DNA from 2 places in the Streptomyces doebereineriae genome. Region 2 is predicted to be linked to the other one. Evidence: predicted binding sites of a transcription regulator. Region 2 holds the regulator's gene; the other holds the start of a gene.
What was found. Region 2 encodes HrcA, which represses chaperone genes, less so after heat shock. Its sites were predicted from a motif close to TTNGCACTCNGNNNNNCNGAGTGCNAA; they were not measured.

Region 1: a site for HrcA is predicted at 2,451-2,477, ahead of groES (co-chaperone GroES). Genes of this name have one in related genera too.

The regions. Positions count from the first base shown of each region.
Region 1 is NZ_JAVREZ010000021.1:57,024-71,945, forward strand. Features, by position in the region: gene RNB18_RS41045 (ester cyclase) at 1-179, shown strand, start outside; gene groL (chaperonin GroEL) at 260-1,885, opposite strand; gene groES (co-chaperone GroES) at 1,998-2,306, opposite strand; gene RNB18_RS41060 (polysaccharide deacetylase family protein) at 2,507-3,334, opposite strand; gene RNB18_RS41065 (polysaccharide deacetylase family protein) at 3,331-4,233, opposite strand; gene RNB18_RS41070 (class I SAM-dependent methyltransferase) at 4,363-5,538, shown strand; gene RNB18_RS41075 (RNA polymerase sigma factor) at 5,560-6,768, opposite strand; gene RNB18_RS41080 (YciI family protein) at 6,872-7,228, opposite strand; gene RNB18_RS41085 (LCP family protein) at 7,384-8,418, opposite strand; gene RNB18_RS41090 (endo-1,4-beta-xylanase) at 8,492-9,835, opposite strand; gene RNB18_RS41095 (LacI family DNA-binding transcriptional regulator) at 9,918-10,988, opposite strand; gene RNB18_RS41100 (beta-xylosidase/alpha-l-arabinosidase) at 11,109-13,421, shown strand; gene RNB18_RS41105 (hypothetical protein) at 13,424-13,681, opposite strand; gene tsaD (tRNA (adenosine(37)-N6)-threonylcarbamoyltransferase complex transferase subunit TsaD) at 13,678-14,763, opposite strand; gene rimI (ribosomal protein S18-alanine N-acetyltransferase) at 14,756-14,922, opposite strand, start outside.
Region 2 is NZ_JAVREZ010000009.1:296,065-310,986, forward strand. Features, by position in the region: gene RNB18_RS26560 (ribonuclease Z) at 1-226, opposite strand, end outside; gene RNB18_RS26565 (histidine triad nucleotide-binding protein) at 233-586, opposite strand; gene RNB18_RS26570 (S41 family peptidase) at 620-3,835, opposite strand; gene RNB18_RS26575 (hypothetical protein) at 3,881-4,414, opposite strand; gene RNB18_RS26580 (VOC family protein) at 4,573-4,965, opposite strand; gene RNB18_RS26585 (16S rRNA (uracil(1498)-N(3))-methyltransferase) at 4,985-5,734, opposite strand; gene RNB18_RS26590 (nitronate monooxygenase) at 5,731-6,807, opposite strand; gene dnaJ (molecular chaperone DnaJ) at 6,972-8,111, opposite strand; gene hrcA (heat-inducible transcriptional repressor HrcA) at 8,112-9,128, opposite strand; gene RNB18_RS26605 (MBL fold metallo-hydrolase) at 9,279-10,007, shown strand; gene RNB18_RS26610 (DUF3097 domain-containing protein) at 10,042-10,854, shown strand; gene hemW (radical SAM family heme chaperone HemW) at 10,888-12,120, opposite strand; gene RNB18_RS26620 (SpoIIE family protein phosphatase) at 12,152-14,146, opposite strand; gene RNB18_RS26625 (HAMP domain-containing protein) at 14,249-14,922, shown strand, end outside.

The DNA.
Region 1 (14,922 bases), on a different contig from region 2:
CCCGCTGGACCTGGGCCGGCAAGCACACCGGCGAGTTCGTGGGGATCCCGGCGAGCGGGCAGAACGTGACGATGACCGGGACCACCTGGCACCGGTTCCGGGACGGGCGGATCTGCGAGGGCTGGTGGCAGTACGACCGTGCGGGGCTGATGGAACAGCTGGGGGTGCTCGGAGAATGACGGCCCGGTCCCTGTGACCCGCGAAGGGGAAAGCCCCCGTTCCCTCTGAGGGAACGGGGGCCTCCTTGCGAGCGCTGGGCTCAGTGGGAGTGGCCGTGGCCGTGACCACCGGCGGCCGGCTCCTCCTCTTCCTTCTTCTCGACGACCAGGGTCTCGGTCGTCAGGAGGAGGGAGGCGATGGAGGCGGCGTTCTCCAGGGCGGAGCGGGTGACCTTGACCGGGTCGATGACGCCGGCCTTGACCAGGTCGCCGTACTCGCCGGTCGCGGCGTTGAAGCCCTGGCCCTTGTCGAGCTCGGCGACCTTGGCGGTGATGACGTAGCCCTCGAGGCCGGCGTTCTCGGCGATCCAGCGCAGCGGCTCGACGACGGCCTTGCGGACGACGGCGACACCGGTGGCCTCGTCGCCGGTCTTGCCGAGGCCGCCCTCGAGCACCTTGGCGGCGTGGACCAGAGCGGAGCCACCACCGGAGACGATGCCCTCCTCGACCGCGGCGCGGGTCGCGGAGATGGCGTCCTCCAGACGGTGCTTCTTCTCCTTCAGCTCCACCTCGGTGGCGGCGCCGACCTTGATCACGCACACGCCGCCGGCCAGCTTCGCGAGGCGCTCCTGGAGCTTCTCGCGGTCCCAGTCGGAGTCGGTGTTCTCGATCTCGGCCTTGATCTGGGCGACGCGGCCCGTGACCTCGGAGGAGTCGCCGGCACCGTCGACGACCGTGGTGTCGTCCTTGGTGACGGTGACGCGGCGGGCGGTGCCGAGCACGTCCAGGCCGACCTGGTCGAGCTTGAGGCCGACCTCCTCGGAGATGACCGTGGCGCCGGTGAGGACCGCCAGGTCCTGGAGCATCGCCTTGCGGCGGTCACCGAAGCCGGGGGCCTTGACGGCGACCGCGTTGAAGGTGCCGCGGATCTTGTTGACGACCAGGGTCGACAGGGCCTCGCCGTCGACGTCCTCGGCGATGATCAGCAGCGGCTTGGAGGCACCCGACTGGATGACCTTCTCGAGCAGCGGCAGCAGGTCCTGGATCGAGGAGATCTTGCCCTGGTTGATCAGGATGTACGGGTCGTCGAGGACGGCCTCCATACGCTCCTGGTCGGAGACCATGTAGGGCGACAGGTAGCCCTTGTCGAAGGCCATGCCCTCGGTGAAGTCCAGCTCCAGACCGAAGGTGTTGGACTCCTCGACGGTGATGACACCGTCCTTGCCGACCTTGTCCATCGCCTCGGCGATGAGCTCGCCGACCTGGCTGTCCTGGGCGGACAGACCGGCGACGGCGGCGATGTCGGACTTCTCGTCGATCGGGCGGGCGGTCGCGAGGAGCTCCTCGGACACGGCCTTGACCGCGGCGTCGATGCCCTTCTTCAGGGCGGCCGGGGAGGCACCCGCGGCGACGTTCTTCAGGCCCTCGCGGACCAGCGCCTGGGCCAGCACGGTGGCGGTGGTGGTGCCGTCACCCGCGATGTCGTTGGTCTTGGTCGCCACCTCCTTCACCAGCTGGGCGCCGAGGTTCTCGTACGGGTCATCGATCTCGACCTCACGGGCGATCGTGACACCGTCGTTGGTGATGGTGGGAGCGCCGAACTTCTTGTCGATGACGACGTTGCGGCCCTTGGGGCCGATCGTCACCTTGACCGTGTCGGCAAGCTTGTTGACGCCGCGCTCGAGGGCGCGACGGGCGTCCTCGTCGAACTTCAGGATCTTCGCCATGGGAGCGTGAGCCCTCTCGGAAATCTAGGTGAAAAGAGACTGCGCCCCGGGCGCCCGGCTTGTTAGTGGTCGCGGGGGCCAGGGGCGCAGCTCAAAGAAATGCTTGGGTGAATTACTTCTCGATGATCGCGAGCACGTCGCGAGCCGAGAGGACGAGGTACTCCTCGCCGTTGTACTTCACCTCGGTGCCGCCGTACTTGCTGTACAGCACGATGTCGCCGGTCTTGACGTCGAGCGGCAGGCGCTCGCCGTTCTCGAAGCGGCCCGGGCCCACGGCCAGGACGACGCCCTCCTGGGGCTTCTCCTTGGCGGTGTCCGGGATGACCAGGCCAGAGGCGGTGGTCTGCTCGGCGTCGAGCGGCTGGACCACAATGCGGTCCTCGAGCGGCTTGATGGCAACCTTGGAGCTGGTGGTCGTCACGATCCGACCTCCCCCTTCGGAGATCACGGGGTTGACTGTCTGAGGTGGCGACCAGGTGGATCCGTCGTCGCGGGTGCCGGACCTGCCCGTCGCTGTGTTGGCACTCTCCAGGGGGGAGTGCCAGACCCGAGACTATGACCGTGATTAGCACTCGGTCAAGCGGAGTGCCAATCGCGTCTCCGGCGGCGCCGCCGGAGCGCCTACAGATAGTCCTCCAGCCGCCCCACCGTCAGCCCGCGCCGCTCGATCTCCCGCAGCACCCTCGTCGTCCGTTCCGTCAGCGTCGGCCCCGTCGCCTCCCCCGATGCCACCGAGACGATGTCTCCCGCCCGCAGCGGCCGCTGCGGCGCGCCGCCCTCCCCCGACACGCTCCACAGCACGACCGCGGAGAGCCCGCAGTCGGCCGCCGCGCGCAGGGTCGTGCGGTCGTACGTGCCGTAGGGCGGCCGGAACAGCCGCGGCCGGATCCCGAAGCGGGACCGCACCTTCTCCTGCTGGCCGCAGATCTCGGCGCGCTGGCCGGTGTACGGCAGCCCGCGCAGGGCGGGGTGGTCGAGGGTGTGGTTCTGGATGCTCGCGCCGACCGACTGGAGGCGCGCGAAGTGGCCGTACCCGGGGCCGACGACGCTGTCCGTGAGGAACATGCTGACGGGCAGCCGCAGTTCACGGACCATGTCGACGAACCGCGGATCCCTTTCGGCACCGTCGTCGTAGGTGAGGAAGACGACCTTGTCGGACGTCCCGACACGTCTCACGACCGGCGGCAGGCCGCCCCGGCGCACCGCCGCGCGCGCCGCCGCCCGCGGGGGCGCCTGCAGCGGGGCCAGGAGACCCCAATGGCGGTACGGCCGTCCGTCCGCCCTGCTCGCCCCGCCCGGTCCGTCCGGTCCGTCCGGTCCGTCCGGTCCGTACGACCCCACCCGCTGCGCCGCCTTCTTGCCCAGCCGTTCGATGGGATCGACGGACTGGGCACAGCCGGTGAGCAGGACGGCCGCCAGCCCCCCGGCGACCAGTGCCCGCGCTCTCACAGGTAGTCCTCGAGACGGGCCACCGCGTACCCCTCGGCCGTGATCCTGTTCAGGAAGCGGCGGACCATGTCGGGCATCGTGCCCTTCCAGTCCTTGCGGCCCCGGAAGTGGCTGAGCACGATGTCGCCCGGGTGGATGTCCTGGTCCCACTCGCGGTACTCCCAGTGGTCGACGAAGACCTCTTCGTTCCAGAGGGGCGCGTACTTGATGCCGCAGGACCTGGCCGCGCGCAGGGTGTCCTCGTTGTAGTTGCCGTAGGGCGGGCGGAAGAGCGTGGGCCGCGCGCCGAACCGCTTCTCGATGACGTCCTGCATCCCGCAGATCTCGCGCTGCTGGCGGGCGTACGACAGCGCGGGCAGGTAGGGGTGGTGGAGCGTGTGGTTGTTCAGTACGACCCCCCTGTCCCGCATCCTCGCGAAGTAGCCGTAGTCGTCCTTGACCAGGTAGTCGCTGAGGAAGGCGGTGTACGGGATCTTCAGTTCGCTCATCATCCGCAGGAACGCGGGGTCCTTCTCGGCGCCGTCGTCGATGGTGAGGAAGACGATCTTCTGTTCGGTGGGGACCGTGGTGAAGACCGGTGGCAGCCCCTTCTCCCGGTGGCCGTCGACCTCGAAGCCGTGGCGGGTGGTGATGCGGGGCTTGACCGCGGGCGCCGGCGGGGCCGTCAGCGGGACCTTCTTCAGGCCCCAGCGCCTGGCGGCGGAGATCCGGGTCTGCTCGGCGCGGAGCCGGGCGGCCCGGATACGGGTCTTGTCGGCCTGGAGGTCGGCGGCGGGGGCCGGGGGCGCGTTGAGGGGCTGCTGCGGCCGTACGCCGGTCCCGGCCGGGCCGGCGCAGCCGGAGACCAGGGCGGCCACTGCCAGGAGGACGAGGCCGCCACGGATCGACACCGACACCATCAACGCACCATTTTTATACTTTTGTCCTACCGTTCCCATGAGGCCGGATCCTTGCAGGTCACGGCATCGCACCCGGGCCGACACCGCCGCCGGAAGCGGACCGTCCACCGACTGGCCCACAATGACCCGGTGAACGACCTCGCCCCCCTCCTCACCCCCGAGGGCCGTGCCCTCCTCGACGAAGTGCGCGGCACCGCCCCCGCCGACGAACTCGCCGTCGCCACCCGGCTGCGCCGCGGGCATTCCGCCGGACTCGTCTCCGCGGCGCTCGGCCAGGCCCGGTTGCGGCAGCGGGCGGCGGCCAAGTTCGGGGCCGAGGACGCGGAGCGGATGTTCTTCACGCCGAACGGGGTCGAGCAGTCGACAAGGGCCAGCGTGGCGGCATACCGCGCGGAGCGCCTGCGGGCACTGGGCGTCACCTCCGTCGCCGACCTGTGCTGCGGGATCGGCGGGGACGCGATCGCGCTGGCCCGGGCCGGCATCCGGGTCCTCGCGGTGGACCGGGATCCGCTGACGGCGGCGGCCGCGCGGGCGAACGCGGACGCACTGGGACTCGCCGGCCTGATCGACGTACGGGAGGCGGACGTCACGGAGGTGGACACGGCCTCGTACGACGCCGTGTTCGTGGATCCGGCGAGGCGGGGCGGGCGTGGCCGCATCTTCGATCCGGAGGCCTACTCGCCGCCCCTGTCGTGGGCGGTCCGGGCGGCTCTCAAGGCCCCGCACGCCGCGCTGAAGGTCGCGCCCGGCATTCCGCACGAGGCGGTTCCGGCGGAGGCCGAGGCGGAGTGGATCTCCGACGGCGGGGACGTGAAGGAGGCGGTGCTGTGGTTCGGCACCGCGCCGGGGGCCGTCCGGGCCACGCTGCTGCCGGGACCGCGGACCCTGCTCGGCCGGGGGCTCCCCGACCCCGAAGTCCGTTCCGTGGGGCGGTACTTGTACGAGCCCGACGGCGCCGTCATCCGGGCCCATCTGGTGGCCGAGGCGGCCGAGGAGCTCGACGGCGGGCTGATCGACCCCACCATCGCCTACGTCACCGCGGACGCGCTGCACGCGACCCCGTACGCCACGGCGTACGAGATCACCGACCGACTTCCCTTCAACGTGAAGAAGTTGAAGGCGCTGCTGCGGGAGCGGGAGGTCGGGATCCTGACCGTGAAGAAGCGGGGGTCGGCCGTCGAGCCGGAGGAGCTGCGGCGCAAGGCGCTTCCGAAGCCGCAGGGGCCGCACTCCGTGACCGTGTTCCTGACCCGGGTCGCGGGAGCGCCGACCATGCTGCTGGGACGGCCGGCGGGGCTTACGTGAGCGGCTCCAGGTGACAACGGATCACTGACCGCACTCCCGCGCCCTGTCCAGCAGCAGTTCCCGCTCGCGTTCGTTGCGGGTCAGCGCGGCCGCCCGCTCGAACTCGGCCCGTGCCTGCGTCGTACGTCCGAGGCGGGCCAGGAGATCGCCGCGCACGCTCGGCAGCAGGTGGTAGTCGGCCAGGGCGGGTTCGTCGGTGAGGGCGTCGACGATCTCCAGGGCCGGGCCCGGTCCCTCGGCCATCGAGACGGCGACCGCGCGGTTGAGTTCGACGACCGGGGAGGGGGCGCGGGCGGCGAGCAGGGCGTAGAGGGTGGCGATGGCCGGCCAGTCGGTCTCGTCGTAGGAGTACGCGTGCGCGTGGCAGGCGGCGATGGCGGCCTGGAGGACGTAGGGGCCGGGGGCGCCCGCGGCCGTGGCGTCCGCGCGGCCCAGGGCCTTGATGCCGCGGGCGATGAGCATGCGGTTCCAGCGGCTGCGGTGCTGGTCCTTGAGGAGGACCGGTTCGCCCCGCGGTCCGGTGCGGGCGGCCGTGCGCGAGGCCTGGAACTCCAGCAGGGCCGCGAGGCCGTGCACCTCGGGTTCCTTGGGCATGAGGGCGGACAGCAGGCGGGCCAGCCGCAGGGCGTCCTCGCACAGGGAGGGGCGCAGCCAGTCGTCGCCCGCCGTGGCCGCGTATCCCTCGTTGAAGATCAGGTAGATGACGTCCAGGACGGAACCGAGGCGGGCCTCGCGGTCGGGGCCGTAGGGCACCTCGAAGGCGATGTTCTTCGTGGCGAGGGTCCGCTTGGCGCGCACGATGCGCTGGGCGACCGTCGCCTCCGGGACGAGGAAGGCGCGGGCGATCTCGGGGGTGGTCAGGCCGCCGAGCAGCCGCAGGGTGAGGGCGGTGCGGGCCTCGGCGGACAGCACCGGGTGACAGGTGGTGAAGACGAGCCTGAGCAGGTCGTCGTCGATGTCCTCGGGGTCGGACGGCTCCTCCGGCGGGGCGGTCTCCGACAGGTCCCGGCCGATCTCGGCCAGCTTGCGGGCGTAGTTCTCCCGGCGCCGGACCAGGTCCACGGCCCGTCTGCGCGCGATGGCCATGAGCCAGGCGCCCGGGTTGTCGGGGACGCCGTCGCGCGGCCACTGCTCCAGCGCGGCGACCAGGGCGTCCTGGGCGAGCTCCTCGGCGATGCCGACGTCCCTGACGACACGGGTGACACCGGCGATGATGCGCGGCGACTCCATGCGGAAGACGATCTCGACGGAGGCGCGGGCGTCGGCTTCGGGGGGCTGTGAGGTCACAACCCCCCATTCGACACCCGTACGGCCCCGCAGCCAAGGAAGCGGCTCAGCCCTCCGCGATCTCCCGCACCTCGCAGGTGACCGTCCAGTGCTCCTCGTGCACCTTCAGGAAGCGCTTGGTCCACTCGATCGCCTCGGCCATGTCCTTGGCCTGGACGATGGCGTACCCCCCGACGACCTCCTTCGCCTCGGTGAAGGGCCCGTCGGTCACCGACAGCTCCCCCTTCTCCCACCGCACCCGCGCCCCCTGCGCGGTCGGCGTCAGCCCGGCGGTGTCCAGCAGCACCCCGGCCTTCGTCATCTCCTCGATCAGCTCGCCCATCCGCTGCATCAGCGCGTCGCTGGGGCCCTCGGCGGGGGCGGTCTTCTCGTCGATCTGGACCATCGACAGGTAACGCGGCATGGTGACTCCTCGGTCGCTACGGGGCCGGTCCTTCCCGGCCTCTCACCAGTGCGTCGATCGGGAGAGGCCGGGATCGACAGACTCCGCGGATTTCTTCGGAGATTTTTTCCCGGGGCCCTGACCTGATACGACAGCGACCCGCCGCACCACGCCTGTCAGCGCAGCGACTCCCACAGCTCACTCGCCGCCGGTTCCTTCGCCACCACCCGGTTGGGGTTCGAGGGCGCGGTCACGACCGGCATGGTCACCGTCTTCACCTCGTCGCTCGACAGGCCCTTCAGGCTCTCGCCGAGGCTCATCAGCTCGGTCAGGGAGTCGAGGCCGGTGTCGGTGGTGAGACTGCCGGTGATCGCGTCGGCGACGGAGTACAGCTTGGTGGGGCTGGTCAGCAGGTTCGTCGAGGAGATCTGCTCCAGCAGGGACTTCACCAGCTTCTGCTGGAGGCCTATGCGGCCCAGGTCGCTGCCGTCGCCTATGCCGTGCCGGGTGCGGGCGAACGCGAGGGCCTGCTTGCCGTTCAGGTGGTGGGTGCCCGCCTTCAGGGTGAGATGGCTGTCGTCGTCGTCGATGTCCTCGTCCGTGGTCACCGTGACCCCGCCGAGCGCGTCGACCAGCTTCGCGAAGCCCGAGAAGTCGATCTCGATGTAGTGGTCCATGCGGACGTTCGTGATCGACTCGACCGTCTTGACCGCGCACACCGGACCGCCCACCGAGTAGGCGCTGTTGAACATCGCGCCGTACGCCGGCGACGTGGAGCCGCCGCTCTCCAGGGGGCACGACGGGCGGGTGACGAGGGTGTCGCGCGGGATGCTGACGACCGTCGCCGTGGTGCGGCCCGCGTCGATGTGCACGACCATCGCGGTGTCGGACCGGGCGCCGGTGCTGCTGCCGCCCCCGAGCGCCTGGTTCTCCTTGCCGCTGCGCGAGTCGGAGCCCAGGACCAGGATGTTCACCGCCTCCGAGGGCAGCGGCGCCTCCTGCGAGGCCGAAGGGGTCGGTGTCACCTTCGCGGGGCGGTCGTCGCCGAGCGCGCTGTTGATGTCGACGCTCTTGATGTTGCTGTTGAGGTGCCAGTACGCCCAGCCCGCCGCGGCGCATCCCAGGACCAGCGTGCCCGCGAGCGTGAGGCCGACGGCCTTCAGTACTCTCGGCCGCCGACCCGCTCGTCTGTCCTCGTCGTCTCCCGTCACAGGGAGGAACGTACGTCCGAATTATTACGAGGAAGGCCTCCTGGGCGGCTTTCTTCGGAAAATCTCAGACTTCTCATTCCAGCGTCACGGCCGGTACCGGATTGCTGCCGCTCCACGAGGCGTTGAATCCGAAGGTCACCGAACCGCCGTCCGGCACGGTCCCGTTGTAGGCGGCGTTCGAGCAACTGACCGCGGTCCCCGACTGGGTGCAGGTCGCGTTCCAGGCCTGGGTGATCCGCTGCCCGGCGCCGTACGTCCAGCCGGCCTTCCACGACGACAGCGCGGCACCCGAGCAGGAGATCTTCACCTGTCCCGTGAAGCCGGTGTCCCACTGACTGGTCACGCTGTAGGCCGCGGTGCACGCGCCGGTCGGCGGAGGCGTGGTCGTGCCGCCGAGCGCCTCGGCGATCGCGTAGTACGCCGGTTTCGGCGCGTAGTTCTCGTCGTACGGCGTCGCCGCGCCCTGCCCCGGGAAGGTGCTCGGGATCCAGGAGTCGGAGTCGGTGAAGCCCCAGACGGTGACGCCGGCGCAGCGCGCGACCGCCACGCACGCGTTCATGACGGCCTTGTAGTCGGCGGCCTGCTGCGCGAGCTTCGTGCTGTCCGAGGGCAGCGTCATCCGGATGTCCAGCTCGGTGATCGCCACGTCGACTCCGAGGTCGGCGAAGCGCTGGATGTTCTGCTGGAGGGTGGAGGGGACCTGGCCGACGATCAGATGGGCCTGGAGCCCGACCCCGTCGATCGGGACGCCCTGCTCCTTCAGCGACTTGACCAGGTTGTAGAGGGCCGTGGACTTCGCGTTGACACCCTCGACGTTGTAGTCGTTGATGTACAGCCTGGCGGCCGGGTCGGCGGCGCGGGCGGCGGTGAGGGCCTGGGCGATGTAGCCGGTGCCGAGGCCGTTGTACCAGAGGGTCTGGCGGTAGGTGCCGTCCTCGTTGAAGGGCTCGTTGACGACGTCCCAGGCGGCCAGCCGGCCCTTGTAGCGGCCGACCTCCAGTGCGATGTGGTCGTTCATCAGCTGGCCGAGCTGGGCCGCGGTCCAGGTGCCGTTCGTCAGCCAGCTCGGGTTCTGGCTGTGCCAGACCAGGGTGTGGCCGCGCACCTGCTGGCCGTGGGCCTCGGCGAAGTTCACGATCTGGTCGGCCTCGGCCCAGTTGTAGCTGCCCCTGGTCGGCTCGACCGAGCCCCACTTCATGGCGTTGCCGGGGGTCAGCGAGTTGAACTGCGCCCCGGCGAGGTCGCCGTAGGTGCCGGTGAGCTTGGAGCCGGTGACGGCCGTGCCCATGACCTTGCCCTTGGCGGCGGCGAGGTCGCGCAGGGGTACGTCGACGGCGCTCGCCGTGGCGGCCGGGACGAGCAGCGCGAGGCCGCTCAAGAGGGACACAAGGGACAAGCCGGTTCTCAGAGATCTCATTGCGGGTGCCTCCGAAAGTTTCGGTCGTGCAACCGATTGGCTTCGGAGGAGTGTGGGCGCGCGCACCCCACCCGTCAATAGTTCACCCCTCGGCCTCAGCGGTACTGCTGCGCACCACCAGGCTCGTCGCCAGCTCCACCCGGGTCGCCGCCGGGCTCCCGCCGTCCCGTCCCAGGTCCAGCACCAGCTTGGCCGCGGCCTCGGCCATCTCGGTCAGCGGCTGCCGTACGGTCGTCAGCGGCGGCCCCACCCAGGGCGCCACCGGAAGGTCGTCGAACCCGACCACGCTGAGGTCCTCCGGGATGCGCAGCCCCAGCTCGCGGGCCGCCTCGTACAGACCGAGCGCCTGGAGGTCGTTGCCGGCGAACACCGCGGTGGGCCGGTCGGGGCGGCGCAGGAGTGCCAGGCCCTGGCGGTAGCCGGTCTCGTGGTGGAAGTCGCCGGCCATGATCAGCCCGGGGTCGACGGGCAGCCCCGCGGTCTCCAGGGCGGCCCGGTAGCCGTCGATGCGGGCGCGGCTGCACATCATGCGGGAGGGGCCGGTGATCGCCCCGATCCTGCGGTGCCCGAGCTCGACGAGGTGCCGGGTCGCGGCGAGCCCGCCCTGCCAGTTGGTCGCGCCGATGGAGGGCACGTCGGCGCCGGGATCGCCCGCCGGGTCCATCACCACGAACGGGATCGACCTGCTGCTCAGCAGTGCGCGCTGGGACTCGTCGAGCCCGGAGAGCACGAGGATCACGCCGTAGGGGCGGCGGGCGGCCACCTGGTCGGCCCAGGTGCGCCCGGGGGTGAGCCGCCCCGCGCTCTCGCTCAGCACGACGCTGAGCCCGGCGTCCCTGGCCACGTTCTCCACGCCCCGGATGACCTCCATCGCCCACGCGCTCTCCAGCTCGTGGAAGACCAGGTCGATCAGGGGCGAACGGCTCGCCTCGGCGCGCCGGCGCCGGTAGCCGTGCGCGCGCAGCAGGCCTTCGACGCGGGCGCGGGTCGCGGGAGCGACGTCGGCCCGGCCATTGAGGACCTTCGAAACTGTCGGCGCCGAAACGCCGGCCTCCCGGGCGATCTCGGCGAGCGTGGCGGTCTGCGGCGAGCGGCCGGCCGTCGAGGATGTCGGGGAAGTCGTCCGGGTTTCAGCGGGCTCCGGGGGTGTCATGGCGGCGATCGTATCCCTGCGCGCCCTCTTGACGAACCCTCCTGGCGGCCCTAGGTTCCCAAAACATTCGGATAACACATCGAAACATTCGCGAAGGTCGTCGAGCCCGACAGGAGTTACATGACCACCGCGCCTTGGCGTGACCCCGCCCTGACCGCCTCCGCCCGCGTCGACGACCTCCTCTCCCGGATGACCCTTCAGGAGAAGACCGCCCAGCTCTACGGCGTGTGGGTGGGCGCCAGCACGGACGGGGACGGAGTCGCCCCCCTCCAGCGCGAGATGACCTCCGACTACGACTGGGACGAGCTGATCACCCGGGGCCTGGGCCAGCTCACCCGCCCCTTCGGCACCGCCCCCGTGGACCCGGCGCTGGGCGCGCAGGCACTGGCCCGCGCCCAGCGCCGTATCGCCGAAGCGGGCCGTTTCGGCATCCCGGCGCTGGCCCACGAGGAGTGCCTGGCCGGCTTCACCACCTGGCGGGCCACCGCCTATCCGGTCCCGCTCGCCTGGGGCGCGAGCTGGGACGCCGAGCTGGTCGAGGAGATGGCCGGTGCCATCGGCCGCGACCTGCGCGCGGTCGGCGTCCACCAGGGTCTGGCCCCCGTTCTGGACGTCGTCCGCGACCCGCGCTGGGGACGGGTCGAGGAGACGATCGGCGAGGACCCGTATCTGGTGGGCACGATCGGCGCCGCGTATGTGCGGGGTCTGGAGTCGGCGGGGATCGTCGCCACGCTCAAGCACTTCGCCGGGTACGCCTCCTCGGCCGGCGCCCGCAACCTCGCGCCCGTACGCGCGGGCGTGCGGGAGTTCGCCGACATCACCTTGCCGCCCTTCGAGTTCGCCCTGCGCGAGGGCGGGGCCCGCTCGGTGATGGCCGCGTACACCGACACGGACGGCGTCCCGGCCTCCGCCGACCCCGGACTGCTGACCGAACTCCTGCGCGAGGACTGGGGGTTCACCGGCACGGTGGTCGCCGACTACTTCGGCGTCGGCTTCCTCCAGACCCAGCATCGGATCGCCGGCACCGAAGCGGGCGCGGCCCACGCGGCCCTCGCCGCGGGCCTCGACGTCGAACTGCCCACCCTCAAGTGCTACGGCACCCCCCTGATCGAGGCCGTCCGCGCGGGCGAGATCCCCGAGTCCCTGATCGACCGGGCGGCCCGCCGGGTCCTGCTCCAGAAGTGCGAGCTGGGCCTCCTGGACGAGGACTGGAGCCCGGAACCCACCGAGCGGATCGACCTGGACTCGACGGCGAACCGCGCCCTGGCCCGCCGCCTCGCCGAGGAGTCGGTGGTGCTCCTGGACAACCCGGACGGCCTGCTCCCGCTGGCCCCCGACACCCGGATCGCGGTCGTCGGCCCCCGCGCCGCCGACGCCCTCGCCATGCTGGGCTGCTACTCCTTCCCCTCCCACGTCCTCACCCACCACCCCGACATCCCGATGGGCATCGAGATCCCCACGGTCCTGGAGGCCCTGCGCGCCGAACTCCCGGACGCCAAGGTGACGTTCACCGAGGGTTGCGGGGTCGACGAGCCGGACACCGCGGGCTTCGAGGAGGCGGTGGCCCGGACGGCGGAGGCGGACGTCTGCGTGGCGGTGCTCGGCGACCGGGCGGGCCTCTTCGGCCGGGGCACGTCCGGCGAGGGCTGCGATGTGACGGACCTGCGACTGCCGGGCGTCCAGGGAGAGTTGCTGGACTCACTGGTCGCGACCGGCGTCCCGGTGGTGCTGGTCCTGCTGACCGGCCGCCCCTACGCGCTCGGCCGCTGGCACGGCCGGCTCGGCGCGGTCGTCCAGGCGTTCTTCCCCGGTGAGGAGGGTGGCCCGGCCGTCGCCGGAGTGCTGTCGGGCCGGGTCAACCCCTCGGGCCGCCTCCCGGTGAGCGTCCCGCAGGTGCCCGGCGGCCAGCCGTGGACCTACCTCCAGCCGCCGCTCGGCCTCGCGGGCGAGGTCAGCAACCTGGACCCGACCCCGCTGTACGCCTTCGGACACGGGCGCTCCTACACGGAGTTCGTGTGGGAGGACTTCACGGGCGGCGGGGCGCGGGAGGAGATCGGCACGGACGGCACCCACGACGTGTCGCTGACCGTGCGCAACGCGGGTGGCCGGGCGGGCGCCGAGGTCGTCCAGCTGTATCTGCACGACCCGGTCGCCTCGGTGACCCGCCCGGACGTCCGCCTGATCGGCTATCAGCGGCTGGAGCTGGAGCCGGGCGAGTCCCGTCGTGTGACCTTCCGCTTCCACGCCGAACTGTCGGCTTTCACCGACCGCAGGGGCCGCCGCGTCGTCGAACCGGGCGACCTGGAGCTGCGACTTGCCGCGTCGAGCGCGGAGGTCCGGCACACGGCACTGCTGCATCTCACGGGCCCGGTGCGGGAGTTGGGCCCGAACCGTCGGCTGCGCTGCGACACGGAGGTGTCGCGGACGGAGTGAGCTCAGTCCGCGCCCAGCGACTCGAACCGCCACCGATGCACCGGCCGGGCGACCAACCCGCCGTCGGGCTCGGGGAGTTCGGGGAGCTGGGCGTCGTGGGCCACGTCCCACCACGTGACGACCAGGACGCGGTCCTGCGGCGCCCGGAAGGTCTCGCGCCGCAACGGCCGTAGGGGAAGCTCCTGTCGGCGGGCCCAGGCAAGCAGTTCCTCGCCCCGCCCCTCGGCCGCCCGGGCCTCCCACATCAGCGTGACCGTCACGAGTAGAGGTTCTCCTTGCTGACCTCGTGCACATGGTCGTGGCCCGGCACGTGGGGTTCGGTCACCGGAAGGGAGGAGTCGGCGGAGAGGTCCCAGCTGGAGGCGGGGCGGTTACGGGCGACCATCTCGGCGCCGAGCGCGGCGACCATCGCGCCGTTGTCCGTGCACAGCTTGGGCCGCGGTACCCGCAGCCGGATCCCGGCGGCCTCGCAGCGCTCCTGGGCCAGGGCCCGCAGCCGCGAGTTGGCGGCCACACCGCCGCCGATCATCAGGTGGTCGACGCCCTCGTCCTTGCAGGCCCGCACGGCCTTGCGGGTCAGTACGTCCACGACCGCCTCCTGGAAGGAGGCCGCCACGTCACGCACCGGCACCTCCTCCCCCGCGGCCCGCTTCGCCTCGATCCAGCGGGCGACCGCCGTCTTGAGGCCGGAGAAGGAGAAGTCGTACGCCGGGTCGCGTGGCCCGGTCAGACCGCGCGGGAACGTGATCGCCGACGGGTCGCCCTCGCGCGCGTACCGGTCGATGACCGGGCCGCCGGGAAAGCCGAGGTTCAGCACCCGGGCGATCTTGTCGAAGGCCTCTCCGGCCGCGTCGTCAATGGTCGCGCCCATCGGCCGTACGTCGGAGGTGATGTCGCTCGACAGCAGCAGCGAGGAGTGCCCGCCGGAGACGAGCAGCGCCATCGTCGGCTCGGGCAGCGCGCCGTGCTCCAGCTGGTCCACGCAGATGTGGGAGGCGAGGTGGTTGACGCCGTAGAGGGGCTTGCCGAGGGCGTAGGCGTACGCCTTCGCCGCGGAGACCCCGACGAGCAGCGCGCCGGCGAGTCCGGGACCGGCGGTGACGGCGATCCCGTCGAGGTCACGCGCGCTCACCCCGGCGTCCTTCAGGGCGCGCTCGATGGTCGGCACCATCGCCTCGAGGTGCGCCCTGCTGGCCACCTCCGGGACCACGCCGCCGAACCGGGCGTGCTCGTCGACGCTGGACGCGATGGCGTCGGCAAGCAGGGTGGTCCCCCGGACGATGCCGACGCCGGTCTCGTCACAGGAGGTCTCGATGCCCAGAACAAGCGGTTCGTCAGCCATTGATCTCGGTTCCTCGTTCGGATGTCGACACCGCGGCGGAGCCGCTGTCGGGTGCTGTGGTCAGTCGCATGACCAGGGCGTCCACATTGCCCGGCTGGTAGTAGCCGCGGCGGAACCCGATGGCCTCGAAGCCGAAGCGCTCGTAGAGCTTCTGGGCGC
Region 2 (14,922 bases):
TCACGCCCGCGAGGCCGAGGGAGTGGTCGCCGTGGAAGTGGGTGACACAGATCCGGTTGAGGTCGTGGGCGGCGACCCCGGCGCGCAGCATCTGACGCTGGGTGCCCTCGCCGGGGTCGAAGAGGATGCCCTCGCCGTCCCACCGCAGCAGGTAGCCGTTGTGGTTGCGGTGCCTTGTGGGGACCTGGCTGGCTGTGCCGAGGACGACCAGTTCACGTACGGACACGGTGGGTTATCCGGGCGGCCAGTGCAGGCCGCGGCCGCCGATCACGTGGGCGTGGGCGTGCCAGACGGTCTGGCCGGCGCCGCTGCCGGTGTTGAAGACCGTGCGGTAGCTCTCCAGCTTCTCGTCGTCGGCGACGGCCTGGGTCTCGCGAAGGACGTCGGCGGCGAGCTCGGGCGCGGCGGCGGCGAGCACCGCGGCGGTCTCGTAGTGGGCCTTGGGGATCACCAGGACGTGGGTGGGAGCCTGGGGGTTGATGTCCCGGAAGGCGACGGTGGTGTCCGTCTCCCGGATGATCGTCGCCGGGATGTGGCCTTCGACGATCTTGCAGAACAGGCAGTCGCCCTGGGGTTCCCCTGGCATGGTGTTCCTTTCGCCTCGGATCTCGGGGGCATCTTAGTCAGGCAGAGTCGGCGGAATCTTGGCAGGACTGCTCTCCAGTGCCTCCAGAGCGATCCGCACCGCCTCGTCCAGCTGCGCGTCCCTGCCGGCCGCGTAGTCCTGCGGCCGCTGCACGACCTCCACGTCCGGGTCCACTCCGTGGTTCTCCACACCCCACTCGTAACCCTCCAGCCAGAACGCGTACTTGGGCTGGGTGATCAGCGTGCCGTCGACCAGGCGGTAGCGGCTGTCGATGCCGATGACCCCACCCCATGTGCGCGTTCCCACCACCGGGCCGATGCCCAGCGCCTTGATCGCCGCGTTGACGATGTCGCCGTCGGAGCCCGAGAACTCGTTCGCCACCGCCACGACAGGACCGCGCGGCGCGTCCCTCGGGTAGCTGTAGGCGCGCATGCCGCGCGGCAGCGCCCAGCCGACGATCCGGCGGGCCAGCTTCTCGACGACCAGCTGGGAGGTGTGGCCGCCGCGGTTCTCCCGGACGTCGACCACGAGCCCCTCGCGGGCCACCTCGACCCGCAGGTCGCGGTGGATCTGGGCCCAGCCCGGGGCCTGCATGTCCGGGACGTGCAAATACCCCAGCCGCCCGGCGGACTTCTCGTGGACGTAGGCGCGGCGGTCGGCGACCCAGGCGTGGTAGCGCAGGGGTTCCTCGTCGGAGATCGGTACGACGACCGCGTGCCGCAGCTCGCCGCCGCCGGACGGGGAGATGGTGAGCTCGGTCGGTTTGCCCGCCGTGCCGACCAGGAGCGGGCCGGGGCCCGTGACCGGGTCGACCGGGTGGCCGCCGACCGCGACGATCGCGTCCCCGGCGCGGACCGCGACGCCGGGTGCGGCGAGCGGGGAGCGGGCGTCGGGGTCGGAGGTCTCGGTCGGCAGGATGCGGTCGATGCGCCACTGTGCCGCCCCCTGGGGGCCGTCCTCGTGGCGGGTGATGTCGGCGCCGAGCAGACCCTGGCGGGGGCCGTGGCCGTGGCCGCCGCGGGGGGTGACGTAGGCGTGGGAGGTGCCGAGTTCGCCGTGCACCTCCCAGAGGAGGTCGACGAGGTCGTCGTGGGTGGCCAGCCGGTCCAGGACGGGCCGGTAGCGGTCGAGCACGCCGTTCCAGTCGACACCGCTCATGTCCGGACGCCAGAAGTGGTCGCGCATGATGCGGCCGGTCTCCGCGTACATCTGGCGCCACTCGGCCGACGGGTCGACGGTCTGGCGGATGCGGCCGAGGTCGACGCTGATGTTCGTGTCACTGTCGTCGTCGTTCGAGGCACGGCGGTCGCTCGGTACGACCTTCAGGCGGCCGTCGGTCCACAGCAGGACCCGCTTGCCGTCGCCGCTGACGGCGAAGTGGTCGGCATCGGCGGCGAGATGCTCGAGGCGCTGCTGGGCGAGGTCGTAGCGCTGGAGGTCGGTCTTGGGGTCGGGGTCGTCCGGGGTGGCCCGGGAGGAGCCGAGGACGCCCTGGACGGGGTGGCGCAGCCACAGCACGCCGTCCTTGGCCGCGCGGAGGTTGGAGTAGCGGCCGGCCTCCACCGGGAAGGGCACGATCCGGTCGGCGAGGCCCTCGAGGTCGATACGGGTGGCCGGGGTGCCCTCGCTGTCGGGGGTCTCGTCCTTGTCGGGGGCCTCGAAGGGGCGGCCGTGACGCTGCGGGCCGAACGGGGAGGGGGTGGTCGCGGCCAGCGTGATCAGGTGCGGGCGGTCGCCGACCACGAAGGCGAGGTCGAAGACGTGCTCGTCGTAGACCGGGTCGAAGGAGCGGTTGGACAGGAAGGCCAGGTGCTTGCCGTCGAGGGTGAAGGCGGGGGCGTAGTCCTGGAAGCGCAGCGGGGTCGCCTCGGTGACCGACAGGTCGGTGGTGTTGGCGAGGCGGAGCTGGCAGAGCGGGGCGGGGCCGGGGTGCGACCAGGCGAGCCAGGCCGAGTCGGGCGAGAAGGTCAGCCCCCGTACGTCGCCGTCCTCGCTGCGGTCGACCTCGCGGACCTCGCCGGTCTCCCGCTCGACGAGCAGCACGCGGCCGTCGTGCGCGGCGACCGCGGCCCGGCTGCCGTCGGGGGCCATGGCGAGACCCAGGACGCGGCCGAGCTGTCCCGCGGCGAGGCGGCGCGGAGTGGCGCCGGGAGCGAGGCCGGTGGCGGGCGCGAACTCCAGGGCGTCGTCGCCCTCCGCGTCCGTCACCCACACCACCCACTCCTCGCCCTCCGTGCGGAAGGTGCGCGGCAGCCGGGCCCGGACGCCGGGTTCGGCGGCGAGCGCGCGGGCCGGCCCCGAGCGGTGGGTGACCCAGTGGACGGCCCCGCGCACCGCGACCGCGCTGCCGCGCGCGGTGTGGTCGGGGGCGGCCGAGCCGAACCAGCGGGAGGCGTCCACCGGGAACGGCTGCCGGTCGGCACGCTGTCCGCCGAGCCGGACCTCCAGGCGGCGCGGTTCGGCGCCGTCGAGGTCGTCGAGGATCCACAGCTCGCCGGCCGAGGTGTAGACGACCCGGGTGCCGTCGCCTGCCGCGTGCCGGGCGTAGTAGCCGTCGAGGGGGGTGTGCCGTCGCAGGTCGGAGCCGTCGGCGAGGGAGGAGTGGACGGCCCCGGTGCCCTCGTGGTCCGAGAGGAAGGCGATCCGGTCGCCCGCCCACACGGGGTACTCCAGGTTTCCGTCCAACTCCTCATGCAGGCGTACGAATTCGCCGTCGCCCTCGGGATCGATCCACAGCTTGCCCGCCGTACCGCCCCGGTACCGCTTCCACCAGGCCGCCTCCCGGCCCATGGGCGCGGAGAGGATCACGGTCGCCGGTCCGTACGCGACCTGGCCGACGGGCCCGTACGGCAGGGTGGTGCCGGGGCCGCCGTCGAGCGGGACGGTGTGTGCCCAGCTGCGGCGCAGGCTGGCCTGGCCGTGGGTGGTGATCGCGAGGACCTCGCCGTCCGGGGTCCAGCCGCGCACCTGGGTGCGTGCACTGCCCCAGTGGGTCAGCCTCCTGGAGGGTCCGCCGTCGACCGGGGCTATGTGCACCTCGGGGGCGCCGTCGCGGGCGGAGGTCCAGGCGACGGTGGTGCCGTCGGGCGAGATACGGGGATGGGTGACCGGCACGTTGTCCGCGCTGACCCGCCAGGCGCGCCCACCGTCGAGCGGCGCGATCCACACGTCGTCCTCGGCGGTGAAGGCCACCAGCTCGCCCTGCAGATGCGGAAACCGGAGATATGCAGACGTCGCAGGCTGTGTCACCCGATCACCCTATGCACGGGCGGTCCCCGTGCACAGAGGTTTCGATCACTTGCCGTCGGGCCAGCACTGGGGGTCGTTCTGGCACCAGATCGTCTTCGTGACGGTCACGGTGACGGTCGGACCGGGCTGTCGCGGGTTGTTGACCGGCGGGGTGGGAGTGGCATTGCAGTCGCCGAGCCCCTCCACGTGGAACCACTGCTTGCCGCCGACGGTGGCGGTGAGGTCTCCGCGCACACACGCGCCGCTGACGGTCCGGGTCACCTTGCCCTTGACGGTGATGTCCTTGCCGTCCCGTGTCTTGCCGTCGCAGTCGACGGTGGCGACGGTGTTCACGCTGGAACTCGGTGTCCGGTCGCCGTTGTCGTACGAGGCCGTGCAGGTCAGCCAACTCACGTCGGCCTTCTGCCGGTTCAGCTCCTTGGTGACCAGCTGGTCGGTGGTGTACGACACGGTCGCGGAGCTGACCACGCCGGTCGGATCACACGCGGCGACCCCGCCCACGGCCAGCACGGCAACCCCGATCACACCCGCTACTCGCACCCCGCGCGGCCGACGCCAGTTCCGTCTCAACGCCACCATGGAGGGCAGCCTGCCACTGTCCCGCCCGGGACGGTAGGGCGCATACGGCCACCTGCGCGCCGGTCGAGGACGAGCGAGGGGGATCGACGAGGCGACGGACCGCGGACTCCTGGCCAGTGCAGCCGAGTTGGACGGCTGGGACCTGTTCGACGCGGTGCTCAGGCGCGCAGCAGCAGCCACTCCTGCAGCTCCACCAGGTTGCCCTCCGGGTCCTTGAGGTGGGCGACGCGCATCCGGTCCGTCATCGGGGACGGGCCGTGCAGCAGGGTGGCACCGCGGGACGCGATCTGCTCGCAGTAGGTGTCCAGGGCGTCGACGCGGAGCACGACCAGGGAGCGGTGGCCGGTGGCCGTGTCGCCCAGTTCGCCGAGGACCGCCGCCATCATCGACCGGTCCTGCAGGGCGATGCCCGCCGAGCCGGTGGCGGGGCTGAACTTCTCGTACGGCCCGCCCTTCGCCCCCGACTGGGGCTTGAGGCCTAGGACCTCGGCGTAGAAGCGGTAGCAGGCGGCGAAGTCGGTGACGAGCAGGCGTACTTGGGCGAGTTCCACAGCCGTCCTTCCAGGGGGGTCAGGACCAGCGGCCGGTGCGGCCGAGGAGCAGTGCGGTCGCCGCGGTTCCGGCGGTCGAGGTACGCAGCACGGTGGGCCCGAGGACGTAGGCACGCGCGCCGGCCTCCTCGAAGAGCGCCAACTCGTCCTTGGCGACGCCTCCTTCGGGGCCGACGACCAGCACGATCTCACCCTCGTCGGGGAGTTCGGCGGTGGCCAGCGGCTCGCTGCCGCGGTCGAAGTCGGAGTGGAGCACGGCGGCGAAGTCGGCTTTGGCGAGAAGTGCGGCAACCTGTTTGGTCGTCGCAGCGTCCGCGACCTCCGGGAAGCGGACCCGGCGGGACTGCTTGCCGGCCTCGCGGGCGGTGGCCCGCCACTTGGCGAGCGCCTTCAGGCCCCGGTCGCCCTTCCACTGGGTGATGCAGCGGGCCGCCTGCCAGGGCACGACGGCGTCGACGCCGACTTCGGTCATGGTCTCGACGGCGAGTTCACCGCGGTCGCCCTTGGGGAGGGCCTGGACGACGGTGATACGGGGCTGGGCCTGAGGTTCCTCGGCCACCGAGTCCAGCTGGACGATCAGCCGGTCCTTGCCCTCGGTGCCGAGCACGACACAGTCGGCCCAGCGCCCGGCCCCGTCGGTGAGGATGACGTCCTCGCCGGGCTGGAGCCGCTTCACGGAGACGGCGTGGCGGCCTTCGGCGCCGTCGAGGACGTAGCGTCCGCCGCCGCCCGTGTCGAAGTGCTCGACCACGAACACCGGTGCGGTCATCGCGGGTCCCCCGTGCCTGACAACGCTGTCCTGACCGCGTCGAGTTCGGCGGCGAGTATCTCCACCAGCTGCCCCGCGGGCAGCTCGCGTGCCATCCGGTGCCCCTGGCCCGCCCACAGCGCCATGCCCTGCGGGTCCTTGGCCTTGGCGGCGGCCTTCCTGAGCGGGGCGGTGAGGTGGTGGACCTCGGGGTAGGCGGCGGGCGCGTACGGTCCGTGCTCGCGCAGGAAACGGTTGACCAGGCCACGAGCCGGTCTGCCGGAGAAGGCGCGGGTCAACTCGGTGCGGACGTACAGGGGGTTGGTCAGCGCCTGCTTGTGCACGTCGTGGGCGCCGGACTCGTGTGTGGCGAGGAACGCCGTGCCGAGCTGGGCCGCGCTCGCGCCCGCGGCGAGGACGGCGGCGATCTGGCTGCCGCGCATGATGCCGCCGGCGGCGACGATCGGGATGGTCACCGTCTCCCGGATCTGGGCGACGAGGGAGAGGAGTCCGAGACCGGAGCCGTCCTGCTCGGGGAGGTCCCGGTGGGTGCCCTGGTGCCCGCCGGCCTCCACGCCCTGCGCGATGACGGCGTCGGCGCCCGCGTACTGCACGGCGAGGGCCTCTTCGGGGGTGGTCGCGGTGACGAGGGTGAAGGTGCCGGCGCGGCGCAGCGACTCCAGGGTCTCGCTGCTCGGGATGCCGAAGTGGAAGGAGGCCGCCGGCACGGGGTTGTCGAGGAGTACGGCGAGTTTGGCGTCGTACCCGTCGTCCCGGCCGCTGTCGGGGTCGCCCAGCTCGGTCTCGTACCAGGTGGCCTCGCCGGCGAGCTGATGGGCGTAGACCTCGACGGCCGCCGGGTCGGCATACTCGGGTTGCGGCATGAACAGGTTGACCCCGAAGGGCAGCCCGGTCAGCCCGCGCAGCTGCTTGATCTCCTGGTACAGCCCGTCGGCCGTCTTGTACCCGGCTGCGAGGAACCCGAGCCCGCCCGCCTCGGACACGGCGGCGGCGAGCCGCGGCACGGAGACGCCGCCCGCCATGGGGGCCTGCACGATCGGATGACGGAAGAGACCGGTCAGCGCGGAGGACATGACGGCATGTTGTCACGTCCTCCGAACAAGTCCGAATCGGGCCTTCGACAGCTCACGTACGACCGTTGAACGCGTCCTTCAACCGGGAGAACAGCCCCTGCTGCCCCGGCTGACTGTGTCTGCCCGGGGGACGACCCCCGGACCCCCGGCAGTCGTCCCACAGCTCACGTACGGCCGTTGAACGCATCCTTCAACCGGGAGAACAGCCCCTGCTGCCCGGGCTGGAACTGCCCCGTGGGCCGTTCCTCGCCGCGCAGCTTCGCCAGCTCGCGCAGCAGGCGCTCCTGCTCGGGGTCCAGCTTGCTCGGGGTCTGGACCTCGACGTGGACGATGAGGTCGCCCCGGCCGCCGCCGCGCAGGTGGGTGACGCCCCGGCTGTGCAGCGGGATCGACTGGCCGGACTGGGTACCGGGCCGAATGTCGACCTCCTCCATGCCGTCCAGCGTCTCCAGCGGCACCTTCGTGCCGAGCGACGCCGCCGTCATCGGGAGCGTGACCGTGCAGTGCAGATCGTCGCCGCGCCGCTGGAACTGCGAGTGCGGGAGTTCGTGGATCTCGACGTAGAGGTCACCGGCGGGACCGCCACCGGGACCGACCTCGCCCTCACCCGCGAGCTGGATCCGCGTGCCGTTGTCCACACCGGCCGGGATCTTCACGGTCAGCGTGCGGCGCGAGCGGACCCGGCCGTCGCCGGCGCACTCCGGGCACGGGGTCGGGACCACGGTGCCGAAGCCCTGGCACTGCGGGCACGGCCGGGACGTCATGACCTGGCCCAGGAAGGACCGCGTCACCTGCGACACCTCACCGCGACCGCGGCACATGTCACACGTCTGAGCGGAGGTCCCCGGCGCCGCGCCCTCACCGCTGCAGGTGGTGCAGACGATCGCCGTGTCGACCTGGATGTCCTTCGTGGTGCCGAAGGCCGCCTCGTCGAGCTCGATCTCGAGACGGATCATCGCGTCCTGGCCGCGCCGGGTGCGCGAGCGCGGACCCCGCTGCGACGCCGTACCGAAGAACGCGTCCATGATGTCCGAGAAGTTCCCGAACCCACCGGCCCCGAAGCCGCCCGCGCCACCGCCGCCGGCCTGCGAGAGCGGGTCGCCACCGAGGTCGTAGACCTGCTTCTTCTGCGGGTCCGACAACACCTCGTAGGCGGCGTTGATCTCCTTGAACCGCTCCTGGGTCTTCGGATCCGGGTTGACGTCCGGGTGCAGCTCGCGTGCGAGCCGACGGAACGCCTTCTTGATCTCATCCTGCGACGCGTCGCGGCGCACGCCGAGAACGGCGTAGTAGTCCGTGGCCACTTACGACTCCGCCAGGATCTGTCCGACGTACCGTGCCACTGCGCGTACCGCTCCCATCGTTCCCGGGTAATCCATGCGGGTCGGTCCGACCACGCCGAGCTTGGCGACTGCCTCGTTGCCCGAACCGTAGCCGACCGACACCACTGAAGTGGAGTTGAGTCCCTCGTAGGCGTTCTCGTGACCGATGCGTACGGTCATGCCCGAATCCCCCGCCTCGCCAAGGAGTTTGAGGAGGACGACCTGCTCCTCCAGAGCCTCCAGGACGGGCCGGATGGTGAGGGGAAAGTCATGTCCGAAGCGGGTGAGATTGGCGGTGCCGCCGATCATCAGCCGCTCCTCGTTCTCCTCGACGAGTGTCTCCAGGAGAGTGGAGAGCACTGTCGTGACCGTACCCCTGTCCTCGACGTCGAAGCCTTCGGGCAGGTCCTCGACCAGTCGCGGCACATCGGCGAACCGCCGCCCCGCGACCCTGCTGTTGAGCCGGGCCCGCAGATCGGCCAGCGAGGCCTCCCCGAAGGGCGCCGGGCAGTCGACCATGCGCTGCTCGACCCGGCCGGTGTCCGTGATCAGCACGAGCATCACGCGCGCGGGGGCGAGCGAGAGCAGTTCCACATGCCGCACGGTCGAGCGGGTCAGGGACGGGTACTGCACGACGGCGACCTGCCGGGTCAGCTGCGCGAGCAGCCGCACGGTCCTGGCCACGACGTCGTCGAGGTCGACCGCGCCGTCGAGGAAGTTCTGGATGGCGCGCCGCTCCGGCGCGGTCATCGGCTTGACGCCCGCCAGCTTGTCGACGAACAGCCGATAGCCCTTGTCGGTCGGGATCCGCCCGGCACTGGTGTGCGGCTGGGCGATGAACCCCTCGTCCTCCAGGGCCGCCATGTCGTTGCGGACGGTCGCCGGGGAGACGCCGAGGTTGTGCCGCTCGGTCAGGGCCTTCGACCCGACCGGCTCCTCGGTGCCGACATAGTCCTGGACGATGGCGCGCAGCACCTGGAGCCTGCGTTCACTCAGCATCGCGCACACCTCCAGAAGTCGTTCCCTTGGCGCCTCGCCTGGCACTCTGTCCGTCCGAGTGCCAGCGCTCCCCGGCCAGTGTACGGCGGTGGGGTAGTCCCTGGGCAAGGCTGGTCCCGGCGTGACGGGTTGTAGGGCTAGCGTCGCGGTATGACGGTGACTTGGGAAGAGCTGGGGTGGGAGCGGGTCGCGACCGGGGTGGGGCGGTGCCGGCTGCCCGGCTGGGACTGCACGGCGGGCCTGGTGATCGGCGAGGGGACGGCCCTGCTGATCGATTCCGGCTCCGGCCTCGCGGAGGGCGCCCGCCTGCGCGCACAGGCCGAGGAACTCGCCGGCCAACGTGTGACCCATCTCGCGCTCACCCACCCCCACTTCGATCATGTCTTCGGGGCGGCGGCGTTCGCTGGCGCGGAGGTGTTCGGCGCGGTGGGCGTGGAGACGGTGCTGAGGGGACGGCTGGGCCGCGCGGAGCTGCGGGCGGACGCGCTGCGCAACGGACTGGCCCCGGAGGTGGCCGACGAGGCGGTGGACGCCCTCGTCTCGCCCCGGCACCACGTCTCCGGCGAGTGGACGCTCGACCTCGGCGGCGGCCGCCAGGCGCTGCTGGCGAACGTCGGCCCCGGCCACACGGCCCACGACCTCGCCGTCCTCGTCCCCGGCTCCCCGGAGGTCGTCTTCTGCGGCGACCTGGTCGAGGAGTCGGGCGAACCGCAGGCCGGCCCGGACGCCGTACCGTCGCACTGGTCCGCCGCGCTGGACCGGCTGCTGGACCTGGGCGGCGAGGACGCGCTGTACGTGCCCGGTCACGGAGCGGTGGTGGACGCGGCGTTCGTCCGGGCGCAGCGGGACGCGCTCGCGGCCCGCTTCGGCGTGTCGTGATGACTCCCGAGCCGCTTCTCCTATCGTCATCCGAATGCGCCAGTACTCCGCCGACCTGACCCCTCCGTGGAAGAAGCCCAAGGCGGTGCCGGAGGTCCCCGCCGAGCCCGGCCTGGTGGTCGAGGAGCCGGGGACGGGCTTCTGCGGAGCGGTGATCCGCTGCGAGGCGGGCACGGTGACGCTGGAGGACCGCTTCGGCAAGCACCGGGTGTTCCCGCTGGAGCCGCGCGGTTTCCTCCTGGAGGGCCGGGTGGTGACGCTGGTGAAGCCGTCGGGCGCTTCGGGCGCTGCTGTACGACCCACCCGTACCGCGTCCGGCTCGGTGGCCGTCCCCGGCGCCCGCGCACGCGTGGCCCGCGCGGGCCGTATCTACGTCGAGGGCCGCCACGACGCGGAGCTGGTGGAGAAGGTCTGGGGCGACGACCTGCGCATCGAGGGCGTGGTCGTGGAGTACCTGGAGGGCGTGGACGACCTCCCGTCGATCGTGGCCGAGTTCGCGCCGGGCCCGGACGCCCGCCTCGGCGTCCTGGTCGACCACCTGCTCCCCGGCACGAAGGAGTGGCGCATCGCACAGGAGGTGACGAGCGAACACGCCCTGGTCGTCGGCCATCCGTACATCGACATCTGGGAGGCGGTGAAGCCGTCCTCCCTGGGCATCGAGGCGTGGCCCCGGGTACCGCACGGCCAGGACTGGAAGACGGGCGTGTGCAAAGCCCTGGGCTGGCCGTCGGAGAACACGGGCGCGGTGTGGCAGGCGATCCTGAAGCGGGTGGGGTCCTACAAGGACCTGGAGCCGGAGCTGCTGGGCCGGGTGGAGGAACTGATCGACTTCGTCACGGCGCCCTAGGACATCCTTAAAGAACCTGCCCCGCCGGTTCGCTCAGTCCACCAGATCCCGCACCACCGCGTCCGCCAGCAGCCGCCCCCGGAGCGTCAGTACAGCCCGGCCCTCCCCGTAGGGCGCCTCCTCGAGCAGGCCCTCCCCCAGCGCACGCCGAGAAGCTGCCAGGCCCTCCTCGCGCAGCAGCGACAGTGGCGCACCCTCCCGCAGCCTCAGCTCCAGCAGAATCCGCTCGACCCGCCGGTCCTCGTCCGACAGCAGCTCACGCCCTGCTCCCGGAGACTTCCCGGAGGCCAGCGCCGCCGCGTAGGCCCCGGGATGCTTCACGTTCCACCAACGAACCCCGCCCACGTGCGAGTGGGCCCCGGGCCCGGCCCCCCACCAGTCCGCGCCCCGCCAGTACAGCTCGTTGTGCAGGCACCGGCCCGCCTCGGACGTGGCCCAGTTCGACACCTCGTACCAGTCGAACCCGGCCTCCGCCAGCACCGAGTCCGCGATCAGATACCGATCCGCGTGCACGTCGTCGTCCGTCATCGGCACCTCGCCCCGACGGATGCGACGAGCCAGCTGGGTGCCCTCCTCGACGATCAGCGCGTACGCCGACACATGATCCGGTCCGGCCCCGATCGCCGCCTCCAGGGACGCCCGCCAGTCGTCGTCCGACTCCCCGGGCGTGCCGTAGATCAGATCCAGGTTGACATGCGAGAACCCCGCCGCCCGCGCCTCCGCCACGCACGCCTCCGGCCGCCCAGGGGTGTGCGTACGGTCCAGCACCTTCAGCACATGCTGCCGCGCGCTCTGCATCCCGAAGGACACCCGGTTGAAGCCGCCCGCCCGCAGCTCGGCCAGATACGCCGGGTCCACCGACTCCGGGTTCGCTTCGGTCGTCACCTCCGCGTCCGCGGCCAGCCCGAACTCGTCACGGATCGCCCCCAGCATCCGTACGAGGTCCCCGGCGGCCAGCAGCGTGGGCGTACCGCCGCCGACGAACACCGTGCGGACCGGGCGCGGGTCGTCGCCGAGGACCTTCCGCGCCAGGCGGATCTCGTCGATCAGCGTCTCCGCGTAGTTGTCGCGGGAGGCCAGCACCCCGCCCGAACCGCGCAGCTCGGTCGCGGTGTAGGTGTTGAAGTCGCAGTAGCCGCAGCGCGTCGCGCAGTACGGGACGTGCAGATAGAAGCCGAGAGGGCGGTCGGCGGACCCGGTGAGCGCGGACGCGGGGAGTGAACCGTCGTCGGGGACGGGTTCGCCGTCGGGGAGTGCGGAAGGCATGTCCTCCATTGTCCCGCACCCCGGCGGACACCTACTCCGCCTGCAGCACCAGCAACGCCAGATCGTCCTCCGGCGGCCGCGCCCCGAACTCGTGGACCAGCCGCTTGATCCGCTCCGCGATCAGCTCGGCGTCCAGCCCCGCGCAGCCGGCCAGCGCGTCCGCGAGGCCGTCCTCGTCGTCGAACTGCCGGGAGCCGCTGCGCCGCTCGGTCACCCCGTCGGTGACACACAGCAGGCTGTCACCGGGCCGCAGCTCGAAGGTCTCACTGGTGTACGTCTCGTCCTCGACGACCCCGAGCAGGGTCTGCGGCCGCGCGGTGGTGCGGACCTCGCCATCCGATCCGAGCAGCAGCGGCAGCGGATGTCCGGCGGAGGCGAGGGTGCAGCGCACTCCGCCGTCGAAGGGCGCGAGCTCGCCGTAGAGGAGGGACAGGAAACGGGTCTGGGGGCCGTCGCCGGGGTTCATGGGGCGGCCGCCCGCGGAGGCCAGGGCCCGCGCCGCCGCGTCCGCGGCCTCCGTCGCGTCGTCGAGGAGCAGCTGGTTGAGGCGGTCGAGGACATCGGCGACGCGGTAGCCCTCGCGGGCCAGCAGCCGGAGCCAGGGCCGGGCGAGACCGATGACCACGGCGGCCTCGGGGCCCTTGCCCTGAACGTCACCGACGGCGAAGCACCAGCGGCCGTCGCCGGCCGGGAAGAGATCGTAGAAGTCGCCGCTGGGCCCGCCCTTGTCGCACGGCTCGTACACCAGGGCGCTGCGCACCCCGGGGATCTCGGCGACCGCGCCGGGGAGCAGACCGCGCTGGAGCACCGCGCTGATGGTGGCCTGGCGTGCGTACTGGCGGGCCGCGCCGATGGCGAGCGCCACCCGGCGGCTGAGATCCTCGACGAGCCCGGTGATCTCGTCGGGGAAGGAGACCAGCCCGGCCCGTCCGATGACCAGGGTGCCCAGCGGGCGGCCGCCGGCCGTGAGGCGGTAGGCGAGCGCGGAGCCGTGCGTGCCGTGCGGGCCCAGTGCCTGGCCGGGCCAGGGGAACGGGACGGGCCCGGGATGGTCCGGCCCCGAGGTGCCCGGCGGCTCCTTCTCCAGCGCCTGCCGCAGATCCTCGATCCGGGTCTCTGAGCAGTGCCAGACCCGGGCCAGCCGGGGCCCGGACACACCGCCCTCGCTCCAGCCGGTCCCGCTCTCGGCCTCACCCGGGCGAGGGGACCCCCAGCGCCCGGCGACCTCGTCCTCCAGCCACACCGCGCACCAGTCGGCCAGCCGCGGCACGATCAGCTGGCCGGCGAGGGCGGCCACCAGGTTCTCGTCGAGCTGGCCGGCGAGCAGGTCGGAGGCCTCGGCGAGGAAGGACAGTGCACCGCGGTTCAGCCAGTCCCGGTCCTGCCCACCGCGAGGGACGGGCTCGGGCGAGACCGGGGCCCGGGACGGAGGCGGCTCCGGGGCGAGTATCCCGGCGACCCGCAGCGCCCGGTCACGTGCGCGGTCCCCGGCGTACGCCTGGATCCCGTCGAGGGCCTCCTTCCCTCCGGCCGGCAGCTGCGCCCACACGGTCTTGGCGCCCGTGCGGTAGGTGATGCCCCAGGTCTCGGCGAGCGCGGCGACCAGGCGCAGCCCGCGCCCGTACTCCGGTGTGCCGTACGACGGTTCGGGGTCACCGTCGCGAGGGGCACGCGAGGGATGGTGGTCGAGGACCTCGACGACGAGGGCACCGGTGTGCGCCTCCAGGCGGCAGTCGAGCTCGACGTCGGTGCCCGCGTGGATGACGGCGTTGGTGACGAGCTCGCTGACCACGACCACGGCGTCGTCGGTCTGCCGGTCGGTGAGGAACTCGGTGCCGGGCAGGGCGAGTTCGGCCCATTCGGTGAACGCGGCCCGTAACAGGGCCCGCGCCGAGCCCGCCGCGAGCGGACCGCCGGAGAAGGTGGCGTGGGCGTGCGCCCGGGCGGGCGGGAGCGCGTCACCGTCGCGCGTCGGCACGCCGGACGCACGGGCAACGGACTCCCGTTGCGCAGGAATGGCCCCCATGTCCGTCTCCCGAACCAGTTCGGACGAATACACCTCAGTCGATGCGGACAGAGTGACAGACTGGCCACGCCCATAAGCGCCGAGTTACCGAAGTGGGCCGCCATGAGTGAGAACAGTGGTACGCCTGTGCTCGAAGACGGACAGAACGCCGACCGGATGCGAGCATCGGATCTGCGCCCTCTGCTCGCCGCGATGACCGCGGCCCGGGACGGCGACTTCCGCCGGATGCCGGAGTCCGGGGACGGGATCGTGGCCGAACTGACGGCCGTCTTCAACCAGCTGGTGGACCGCAACGTCCACTTCACCGGCGAGGTCAACCGGGTGAAGCGGGAGCTGGTGCGGCACGGCCGGCTCGACGAGCGGCTCTCCCCCAGCCCCGGTCAGGGATCATGGGCGTCCCGGGTGAACGACGTGAACCAGCTGCTCGACGCCCTGGTGGCCCCGGCCGCCAACGCGACCCGGGTCCTGGACGCGGTGGCCGGCGGCGATCTGACCCAGCGGGTCGATCTGCACGACGGCAACCGGCAGTTGCGCGGTGATCTACGACGTCTCGGCCGGGCCGTGAACAAGATGGTCGACCAGCTCTCCCTGTTCACCGGCGAGGTGACCCGGGTGGCCCGCGAGGTCGGCACGGAGGGGCGGCTCGGCGGGCGGGCCAAGGTGACGGGCCTGTCGGGCAGTTGGCGGGACGTGACCGAGGCGGTCAACACCATGGCGTCCCGGCTGACCGCCCAGGTCCGGGACATCGCCCTGGTGACCACGGCGGTGGCCCGCGG